Regions from separate parts of the Streptomyces sp. NPDC008238 genome, predicted to be linked through region 3. Evidence: predicted binding sites of a transcription regulator. Region 3 holds the regulator's gene; each other region holds the start of a gene.

Region 1 (3,470 bases), on a different contig from region 3:
TCCAGGGCGGAGCGGGTGACCTTGACCGGGTCGATGACGCCGGACTTCACCAGGTCGCCGTACTCGCCGGTCGCGGCGTTGAAGCCGTGGCCCTTCTCCAGCTCGGCGACCTTGGAGGTGATGACGTAGCCCTCCAGGCCGGCGTTCTCGGCGATCCAGCGCAGCGGCTCGACCGCGGCGCGGCGGACGACCGCCACACCGGTGGCCTCGTCGCCGGTCTTGCCGAGGCCGTCCTCGAGCACCTTGACCGCGTGGACGAGCGCGGAGCCACCACCGGAGACGATGCCCTCCTCGACCGCGGCGCGGGTCGCGGAGATGGCGTCCTCCAGACGGTGCTTCTTCTCCTTGAGCTCGACCTCGGTGGCCGCGCCGACGCGGATGACGCACACGCCGCCGGCCAGCTTGGCGAGGCGCTCCTGGAGCTTCTCGCGGTCCCAGTCGGAGTCGGTCGAGGCGATCTCGGCCTTGATCTGGTTGACGCGGCCGCTGATCTCCGCGGACTCGCCGCCACCGTCGACGATGGTGGTGTCGTCCTTGGTGACGGTCACGCGGCGGGCGCTGCCGAGCACGTCCAGACCGACCTGGTCGAGCTTGAGGCCGACCTCCTCGGCGACGACGGTGCCACCGGTGAGGGTGGCGATGTCGCCGAGCATGGCCTTGCGGCGGTCGCCGAAGCCGGGGGCCTTCACCGCGACGGCGTTGAAGGTGCCGCGGATCTTGTTGACCACCAGGGTGGACAGGGCCTCGCCCTCGACGTCCTCGGCGATGATCAGCAGCGGCTTGGAGGCGCCGGCCTGCAGGATCTTCTCCAGCAGCGGGAGCAGGTCCTGGATGGAGGCGATCTTGCCCTGGGTGATGAGGATGTACGGGTCCTCCAGGACGGCCTCCTGGCGCTCCTGGTCCGTCACGAAGTACGGCGACAGGTAGCCCTTGTCGAAGGCCATGCCCTCGGTGAAGTCCAGCTCCAGGCCGAAGGTGTTGGACTCCTCGACGGTGATGACACCGTCCTTGCCGACCTTGTCGATCGCCTCGGCGATCAGCTCGCCGACCTGCTTGTCCTGGGCGGACAGCGCGGCGACGGCGGCGATGTCGTCCTTGCCCTCGATCGGGCGGGCGGTGGCGAGCAGCTCGTCCGAGACGGCCTTGACGGCCGCGTCGATGCCCTTCTTCAGGGCGGCGGGGGAGGCGCCGGCGGCCACGTTGCGCAGACCCTCGCGGACCAGCGCCTGGGCGAGCACCGTGGCGGTGGTGGTGCCGTCACCCGCGATGTCGTTGGTCTTGGTCGCCACCTCCTTCACGAGCTGCGCGCCGAGGTTCTCGTACGCGTCCTCGATCTCGACCTCACGCGCGATGGTGACACCGTCGTTGGTGATGGTCGGGGCGCCGAACTTCTTGTCGATGACGACGTTGCGGCCCTTGGGGCCGATCGTCACCTTCACGGTGTCGGCGAGCTTGTTCACGCCGCGCTCAAGGGCGCGACGCGCGTCCTCGTCGAACTTCAGGATCTTGGCCATACCGGCGGAATTCCTCGTCTTTGGGTTCTCGTCGAAGACCGCGCCCCGGGTCCCCGGTCCGTGAGGACTCGGTGTGCCCGGGGCGTGGTCACGGCATTACTCGCTTGCGCGCGGCGCCGGTCCTACTTCTCGACGATCGCGAGGACGTCGCGAGCCGAGAGGACGAGGTACTCCTCGCCGCTGTACTTGACCTCGGTGCCGCCGTACTTGCTGTACAGCACGATGTCGCCGACCTTGACGTCGAGCGGGATGCGGTTGCCGTCCTCGAAGCGACCCGGGCCCACGGCCAGGACGACGCCCTCCTGGGGCTTCTCCTTGGCGGTGTCCGGGATGACCAGGCCGGAGGCGGTGGTCTGCTCGGCATCCAGCGGCTGGACCACGATGCGGTCCTCGAGCGGCTTGATGGCAACCTTGGTGCTGGCGGTCGTCACGATCCGACCTCCCCCTTCAAAGGGCTCACGGGAGTGTCTGTCTGGGGTGGCGACCTGGTAGGCCCGTCGTCGCGGGTGCCGGACCTGCCCGTCGCGTTTGTGCTGGCACTCGGCAAGGCTGAGTGCCAGGTCCGAGATTATGACGCGCTTAGCACTCGGTCAAGCGGAGTGCCAACGCCGCGCCGTACGAGCCGCTCTCCCCCTGGTGGAACGGCGTGCCCGGCCCCACGATTCCGGTCCGCGGTTCCGGGCCCGGCGCGCCGCCGAGCCTCGGACGGCGCCCGGGGGTGAGGCCGGCCGTACGGAACGGCCGCGGAACCGGTCACGGGCGCCGCGACAGCGGGAGTTGGAACCCGCTTCCGCCGATTGCCCGGGACCGTCCGGCGCGTGCTCACCCCGCCGGGCGAGGATGACGACACCTGTGCGACCGCCGCCGGCCCGGGCCGCGGTGCGGGTCCGTCACGGCCCCCGGACGGCCCCCGGACGACGCCCGCGGCGCCGCGGGACAATGGACGGCGTGGATCTTGACGCGTTCTCGGCCCTCCTGACCGACGAGGGCCAGTTGCTGCTGGCCTCCCTGCGGGACTACGACCCCGCCGCCGAACTGGCGACCGCGACACGGCTGCGGCGGGAGCACGACGCCGGCCTGGTGGCGGCCGCGCTGACGCAGGCACGGCTGCGGCAGCGGGCGGCGGCGAAGTTCGGCGAGGACGCGTACCGGATGTACTTCACGCCCGAGGGGGTCGAGCAGTCGACGCGGGCCTCCGTCGCCCGGCACCGGGCCGAGCGGTTCGCCGCGCTCGGGGTGCGGCGACTGGCCGACCTGTGCTGCGGCATCGGCGGCGACGCCGTCCCGCTCGCCCGCGCCGGCGTGCAGGTGCTGGCGGTCGACCGCTCCCCGCTGACCTGCGCGGTGGCACGGGCGAACGCGGAGGCGCTGGGGCTGTCCGGCCTGATCGAGGTGCGCTGCGCCGACGTGACGGAGACCGCCGTGGACGGCTGTGACGCGGTCTTCGCCGACCCGGCCCGGCGCGGCGGTCGGGGCAGGATCTTCGACCCCGAGGCGTACTCCCCGCCGCTGTCGTGGGCGGTCGCGGCGGCCCGGAAGGCCCCGCTGGCCGCCCTGAAGGTGGCGCCGGGGATCCCGCACGAGGCCGTGCCGGAGGACGCCGAGGCGGAGTGGGTCTCCGACCACGGCGACGTGAAGGAGGCGGTGCTGTGGTTCGGCACGGCCCCGGGGGCCCGCCGGGCGACCCTCCTGCCGTCGGGCGCCTCGCTGCCCGCCGCCGGCCTGCCCGACCCGCGGGTGCGCCCCGTGGGGCGCTGGCTGTACGAGCCGGACGGCGCGGTCATCCGGGCCCACATGGTGGCCGACGTGGCGGCGCAGGTCGGCGGCGGTCTGATCGACGCGACCATCGCGTACGTCACCTCGGACGAGCCGCACACCACGCCCTGGGCGACCGCCTACGAGATCACCGACGTGCTGCCCTTCAACCTCAAGCGGCTCAAGGCGCTGCTGCGCGAG
Region 2 (3,470 bases), on a different contig from region 3:
GATCGGCTCCGGTGCCCGCTGGACGTTCCACCGCGCCATCGACCACTCCGCCGACCGGGAGGCCGTGCGCTCGGCGGTGCACGGGCTGCCCGGACTGGACACCTTCCTCACCGCGGGCTCCGCGCGTGGTGTCGACGACGGGCTCGGCCATCTGCTGGCGGAGGCGGGACGTCCCGGCGAGCCGCAGCTGATGGTGGGCGGCGGGCTGCGGGCCGAGCACCTGCCGCGGCTGCTCGCGGCCGGCATCGACGCCTTCCACGTCGGGGGCGCGGTCCGCCCCGGCGGCTGGACCGGACCGGTCGACGCGGAGGCGGTGCGGGCCTGGCGCGACCTGCTGGACGCACCGGTCGCCGTCCCCTGACCCGACCTGACCTTGCCTGACGGGGCGGCACCCGGAAACGCCCGAGGGCGGTACCCCGTGTGGGGTACCGCCCTCGGTCTTCTGCCGTGGTGCGGAGTCCTGGTCCCGGAGGATCAGAAGTCCATGTCACCGCCGGGCATGCCGCCGCCGGCCGGCGCGGCGGCCTTCTCCGGCTTGTCGGCGATGACGGCCTCGGTAGTGAGGAAGAGCGCGGCGATGGAGGCCGCGTTCTGCAGCGCGGAGCGCGTGACCTTGGCCGGGTCGATGATGCCCTCACCGATCAGGTCGACGTACTCGCCCGTGGCGGCGTTGAGGCCGTGGCCGGGGGTCAGGTTGCGCACCTTCTCCACGACGACACCGCCCTCGAGGCCGGCGTTGACGGCGATCTGCTTCAGCGGGGCCTCGAGGGCCAGCTTCACGATCGACGCACCGGTGGCCTCGTCGCCGTCGAGCTCGAGCTTCTCGAAGACGTTGGACGCCTGGAGCAGGGCCACGCCACCACCGGCGACGATGCCCTCCTCGACGGCGGCCTTGGCGTTGCGCACCGCGTCCTCGATGCGGTGCTTGCGCTCCTTGAGCTCGACCTCGGTGGCGGCACCGGCCTTGATGACGGCCACGCCGCCGGCCAGCTTCGCCAGACGCTCCTGGAGCTTCTCGCGGTCGTAGTCCGAGTCGCTGTTCTCGATCTCGGCACGGATCTGGTTGACGCGGCCCTGGATCTGGTCCTGGTCGCCGGCGCCGTCCACGATCGTGGTCTCGTCCTTGGTGACGACGACCTTGCGGGCGTGGCCGAGCAGGTCCACGCCGGCGTTCTCCAGCTTGAGGCCGACCTCCTCGGAGATGACGGTGCCACCGGTGAGGATGGCGATGTCACCGAGCATGGCCTTGCGGCGGTCGCCGAAGCCCGGGGCCTTGACCGCGACCGACTTGAAGGTGCCGCGGATCTTGTTGACGACCAGGGTCGACAGCGCCTCGCCGTCGACGTCCTCGGCGATGATCAGCAGCGGCTTGCCGGACTGCATGACCTTCTCCAGCAGCGGGAGCAGGTCCTTGACCGCGGAGATCTTGGAGTTGACGATCAGGATGTACGGGTCGTCGAAGGACGTCTCCATACGCTCCAGGTCGGTGGCGAAGTACGCCGAGATGTAGCCCTTGTCGAAGCGCATGCCCTCGGTGAGTTCCAGCTCCAGACCGAAGGTCTGGGACTCCTCGACGGTGATGACGCCTTCCTTGCCGACCTTGTCCATCGCCTCGGCGATGAGCTCGCCGATCTGCGGGTCGGCGGCGGAGATGGAGGCGGTGGAGGCGATCTGCTCCTTGGTCTCCACGTCCTTCGCCTGCTCGAGCAGGGCGGCGGAGACGGCCTCGACGGCCTTCTCGATGCCACGCTTCAGCGCCATCGGGTTGGCGCCGGCGGCGACGTTGCGCAGGCCCTCGCGGACCAGCGCCTGGGCGAGGACGGTCGCGGTCGTCGTGCCGTCACCGGCGACGTCGTCCGTCTTCTTCGCGACCTCCTTGACCAGCTCCGCGCCGATCTTCTCGTACGGGTCCTCGAGCTCGATCTCCTTGGCGATGGACACACCATCGTTGGTGATCGTGGGGGCGCCCCACTTCTTCTCGAGGACGACGTTGCGGCCCTTGGGGCCGAGGGTGACCTTGACGGCGTCGGCGAGCTGGTTCATCCCGCGCTCGAGACCGCGCCGTGCCTCCTCGTCGAACGCGATGATCTTGGCCATGTGAAGTGGTCCTCCCGGACTTGGGGTCCCCCCGCGGCGCACGGCTGCGGGGAAGGATTACTCCAGGACCGCGCCGGCGCCCGCGACGGACGGCCTGCCCTCCCGCCGGTTCCTTTCCGGCGTTCGAGCGGGCCTCACCCACTCGGTCCTTTGTCACTCTCAACGTCAGAGTGCTAACGCCAATGATTAGCACTCGCCCTAGGAGAGTGCAAGCCGCTTGGCCGGTGCCGTGGACAACCCGCAGGTCCCGGTCCGCGGGCCCCCGGACAGCACGAAGGCCCGCCCCTGTGCGGGGCGGGCCTCGACGCGTACGTTTGAGCGGCCGTACGCGAAAGTGCTCCGTGGCCGATGCGCGGCGCGTCAGCCGGCTGCGAGACGGACCATGTCCGCCTGCGGCCCCTTCTGGCCCTGCGAGATCTCGAACTCGACCCGCTGACCTTCCTCGAGGGTGCGGTAGCCGTCCATCTGGATCGCGCTGTAGTGCACGAAGACGTCCGCACCACCGTCGACCGCGATGAAGCCGTAGCCCTTCTCCGCGTTGAACCACTTGACGGTGCCCTGAGCCATTCCTAACTCCCCTATTGCTGGCCCTTCGCAGACCCGCACCTCGCGGACCCGGGTCAGACCTCACCCCCTACAGCCAAGGGGGCGTGCGCCGGAACGCGTCGACCGCGGCTGAATGTATCTGCCCGGACGCTGTCTGCAACAGGTCAATCGGACGAGAATTCCGGGCACACGGAATCGGAAGAAGAGCCTGTTCGGCGAACAATCCGGGGCAACTCGGACCGGACATAGGGGGCCAACACGACAAACGCCACGTGAATTTGGCGATAAATCGTCGACAAGACCGCCCTGGGAAGGGGGGTTGCGCAGAGCGTTGCAGGGAGTTGCGACCTGCTCAGGGCAACTGTACAGGCCTTCAACTACCCCTCACGCACACAGGGGTGCCGGGAGGTACCCGGCACCCCTGTCGCCCGCGGGCCGTGCGGCTCAGCAGCCTCCGGCCACCGCCGGGATGATCGAGACGGACGCGCCCTCGCCCACCGAGGTCTGCAGCCCCTCGGAGAAACGGACGTCGTCGTCGTTCACGTAGACGTTCACGAAACGGCGCAGCTTGCCCGTGTCGTCCAGGACCCGCGCGGAGATGCCGGGGTGGTTCCGCTCCAGGGAGTCGATGACCTGGGCCAGGGTGCCGCCCTCGGCCGGGACCTCGGCCAGGCCGCCGGTGTAGGTGCGGAGGATGGTGGGGATGCGGACGGTAGCGCTCATGATGCGGGGTTCACCTTCAGTCTGGGTCAGCCGGTGCGGTGGGGTCAGCCGGCCAGGCCGGCGGCGCGGAACGCGTCGAGGCTCGGGCGGATGGTGGCCGTGGG
Region 3 (3,470 bases):
GGGCGGCGGGCCAGGCGTGCGGGGCGGCGTCGGGCCCGGCCTGGGGCTCGCCGGACTCCTCGACGAGGTCGCCGCAGAAGACCACGGGCGGCGTGCCCGGTACGACCACCACCAGGTCGTGCGTGGTGTGTCCCTCACCCGGGTGGACCAGCAGGACCTGCCGGTCGCCGCCGAGGTCGAGTTCGTACGAGCCGTCCACGAGCCGGCCGGGGCGCACGAGTGCCTCCACCGCCTGTGCGGACTCGGCCTCCGCGGCGCCGTGCCCGACGGCGTCCCGGCCCAGGGAGAAGCGCTCGCGGTCGAGGTAGGTGTCGAGGGTCATCTCGCCGAAGACCTCGGCGCCCTCGAAGGCGGCGGTGCCGAAGACGTGGTCGAAGTGGCCGTGGGTGAGTGCGATGTGCGTCACGTCCCGCCCGGTCAGTTCGCGGACCTCCCGGCGCAGTCCGGCGCCCTCGGGGACGGAGGAACCGGTGTCGACCAGCAGCACGCCTCCGTCGCCGACCACGACCCCGACGGTGACGTCGAGGAACGGCAGCCGCCGCCGCGCGACCCCCGGTGCGAGCTGTTCCCAGCCGCCGGGGGAGCCCGGCGGGGTCGGTGTGGTCTCCACAACGCGACGGTATCCCCGCGACCGGCCCGGCGCCCGCTACGGTGGCCGGTCAAGGACGTCCCGGGGCCGGACCCGTGGACGGGCCCTTGCCGAGGTCTTGCCACCCCGCCGTACACTGACTTGGGGAAAACTGGCACTCAGGGAAGAGGAGTGCCAGGCCACGGGGGCGACACGACCCGCACGGTGACCGAGCGACTGGAGGTGCGCGATGCTCAGTGAACGACGGCTGGAAGTACTGCGTGCCATCGTCCAGGACTACGTGGGCACCGAGGAGCCGGTCGGCTCGAAGGCGCTCACCGAACGGCACGCCCTCGGCGTGTCCCCGGCGACCGTCCGCAACGACATGGCCGTGCTGGAGGAGGAGGGCTACATCCAGCAGCCCCACACCAGCGCCGGCCGCGTGCCGACCGACAAGGGCTACCGGCTCTTCGTCGACCGGCTCACCAGCGTCAAGCCGCTCTCCGGCGCCGAGCGCCGGGCCATCGGGAACTTCCTGGACGGCGCCGTCGACCTCGACGACGTGGTGGCTCGTACGGTGCGGCTGCTGGCGCAGCTGACCCGGCAGGTCGCGATCGTCCAGTACCCGTCGCTCACCCGCTCGACGGTGCGCCACGTGGAGCTGCTCGCGCTCGCCCCGGCCCGGATCATGCTGGTGCTGATCACGGACACCGGACGGGTGGAGCAGCGGCTGGTGGACGTCCCCTCACCGGTCGGCGAGACCGTGCTGGCCGACCTGCGCGCCCGGCTGAACAGCCGGGTGGTGGGGCGCCGGTTCAGCGACGTCCCGCCGCTGGTGCAGGAACTCCCCGAGGGCTTCGAGCCCGACGAACGGCCCTCCGTCCAGGTGGTCCTCGCCACACTCCTGGAGACCCTGGTCGAGGAGACCGAGGAGCGGATCATGCTCGGCGGCACGGCCAACCTGACCCGCTTCGGGCACGACTTCCCGCTGACGATCCGCCCGGTGCTGGAGGCGCTCGAGGAGCAGGTGGTGCTCCTCAAGCTGCTGGGCGAGGCCAAGGACTCGGGCGTGACGGTGAGAATCGGTCACGAGAACTTCCATGAGGGCCTGAACTCCACATCGGTCGTCTCCGTCGGCTACGGTTCGGGCGACGAGGCGGTGGCGAAACTCGGCGTGGTCGGACCGACCCGCATGGACTACCCCGGAACGATGGGAGCGGTACGCGCAGTGGCACGTTACGTCGGACAGATCCTGGCGGAGTCGTAGTGGCCACGGACTATTACGCCGTGCTCGGCGTGCGCCGCGACGCAGGCCCGGACGAGATCAAGAAGGCCTTCCGCCGTCTCGCGCGAGAGCTGCACCCGGACGTCAATCCGGACCCGAAGACCCAGGAGCGGTTCAAGGAGATCAACGCCGCTTACGAGGTGCTCTCGGACCCGCAGAAGAAGCAGGTCTACGACCTCGGCGGCGACCCGCTGTCCGCCAACGGCGGCGGTGCCGGCGCGGGTGCGGGCTTCGGCCAGGGCTTCGGCAACTTCAGCGACATCATGGACGCCTTCTTCGGCACGGCGTCGCAGCGCGGCCCGCGCTCGCGCACCCGGCGCGGCCAGGACGCCATGATCCGGCTGGAGATCGAGCTGGACGAGGCGGCCTTCGGCACGACCAAGGACATCCAGGTCGACACGGCCGTGGTATGCAACACCTGCCACGGCGAGGGCGCAGCCCCGGGTACGACCGCGCAGACCTGTGACATGTGCCGCGGCCGCGGCGAGGTCTCGCAGGTCACGCGGTCCTTCCTCGGCCAGGTCATGACCTCCCGGCCGTGCCCGCAGTGCCAGGGCTTCGGCACCGTCGTGCCGACCCCGTGCCCGGAGTGCGCCGGCGACGGCCGGATCCGGTCGCGGCGCACGCTGACGGTCAAGATCCCGGCCGGTGTCGACAACGGCACCCGCATCCAGCTGGCGGGCGAGGGCGAGGTCGGCCCCGGCGGCGGCCCCGCCGGCGACCTGTACGTCGAGATCCGCGAGTTGCCGCACCCGATGTTCCAGCGGCGCGGCGACGACCTGCACTGCACCGTCACGATCCCGATGACGGCCGCGGCGCTGGGCACCAAGGTCCCGCTGGAGACCCTGGACGGGATGGAGGAGATCGACATCCGGCCCGGGACGCAGTCCGGCCAGTCGATCCCGCTCCACCAGCGCGGCATCACGCACCTGCGGGGCGGCGGCCGGGGCGACCTCATCGTGCACGTCGAGGTCCAGACCCCGGGCAAGCTCGACCCGGAGCAGGAGGAACTGCTGCGCCGCCTGGCGAAGCTGCGCGGCGAGGAGCGCCCCCTGGGGCAGTTCCAGCCGGGCCAGCAGGGGCTGTTCTCCCGCTTGAAGGACGCGTTCAACGGGCGCTGACCGCCCAGCGGCCCGCGGTCCGGGGTGTCGTCCACCCCGGACCGCGGGCCGTCGTCCGCCGTGGCACGATGGGCGCATGGCCGCCCTGACCCACCGCTTCCCGAGGACCGCCGCGTGACCGCACCCGTCTTCGTTGTCGAACCCGGCGTGCTGGACCGGGCCCGCATCACGCTCTCCGGCCCCGAGGGACGGCACGCGGTCTCCGTGCGCCGGCTGCGGGCCGGGGAGGAGATCGTGCTCACCGACGGCCTGGGACGCGGCGCGTATGGCACGGTGGCGGCCGTCGACGGCAAGGACACGCTCGAGGTCGCCGTCGCCGAGGTCCGCGAGGAGGCCCCGCCCCGCCCGCGGATCACGGTCGTCCAGGCGCTGCCCAAGGGCGACCGCGGTGAACTCGCCGTCGAGACCATGACCGAGGTCGGGGTGGACGCCGTCGTGCCGTGGGCCGCGGCGCGCTGCATCACCCAGTGGAAGGGCGAGCGCGGCGCCAAGTCGC

The links. Region 3 encodes HrcA, which represses chaperone genes, less so after heat shock. Its sites were predicted from a motif close to TTNGCACTCNGNNNNNCNGAGTGCNAA; they were not measured.
Region 1: groES (co-chaperone GroES) is a predicted target of HrcA. The motif match lies at 2,094-2,120, and genes of this name have one in related genera.
Region 2: groL (chaperonin GroEL) is a predicted target of HrcA. The motif match lies at 2,284-2,310, and genes of this name have one in related genera.

Annotation. Positions count from the first base shown of each region.
Region 1 covers NZ_JBIBGK010000002.1:622,294-625,763, forward strand. Annotated here, with positions in the region: gene groL (chaperonin GroEL) at 1-1,514, opposite strand, end outside; gene groES (co-chaperone GroES) at 1,637-1,945, opposite strand; gene ACFZAU_RS07705 (class I SAM-dependent methyltransferase) at 2,454-3,470, shown strand, end outside.
Region 2 covers NZ_JBIBGK010000003.1:697,505-700,974, reverse strand. Annotated here, with positions in the region: gene ACFZAU_RS12100 (copper homeostasis protein CutC) at 1-361, shown strand, start outside; gene groL (chaperonin GroEL) at 475-2,097, opposite strand; gene ACFZAU_RS12090 (cold-shock protein) at 2,458-2,664, opposite strand; gene ACFZAU_RS12085 (MoaD/ThiS family protein) at 3,088-3,366, opposite strand; gene thrC (threonine synthase) at 3,411-3,470, opposite strand, start outside.
Region 3 covers NZ_JBIBGK010000004.1:184,231-187,700, reverse strand. Annotated here, with positions in the region: gene ACFZAU_RS13200 (MBL fold metallo-hydrolase) at 1-610, opposite strand, end outside; gene hrcA (heat-inducible transcriptional repressor HrcA) at 819-1,835, shown strand; gene dnaJ (molecular chaperone DnaJ) at 1,835-2,974, shown strand; gene ACFZAU_RS13185 (16S rRNA (uracil(1498)-N(3))-methyltransferase) at 3,089-3,470, shown strand, end outside.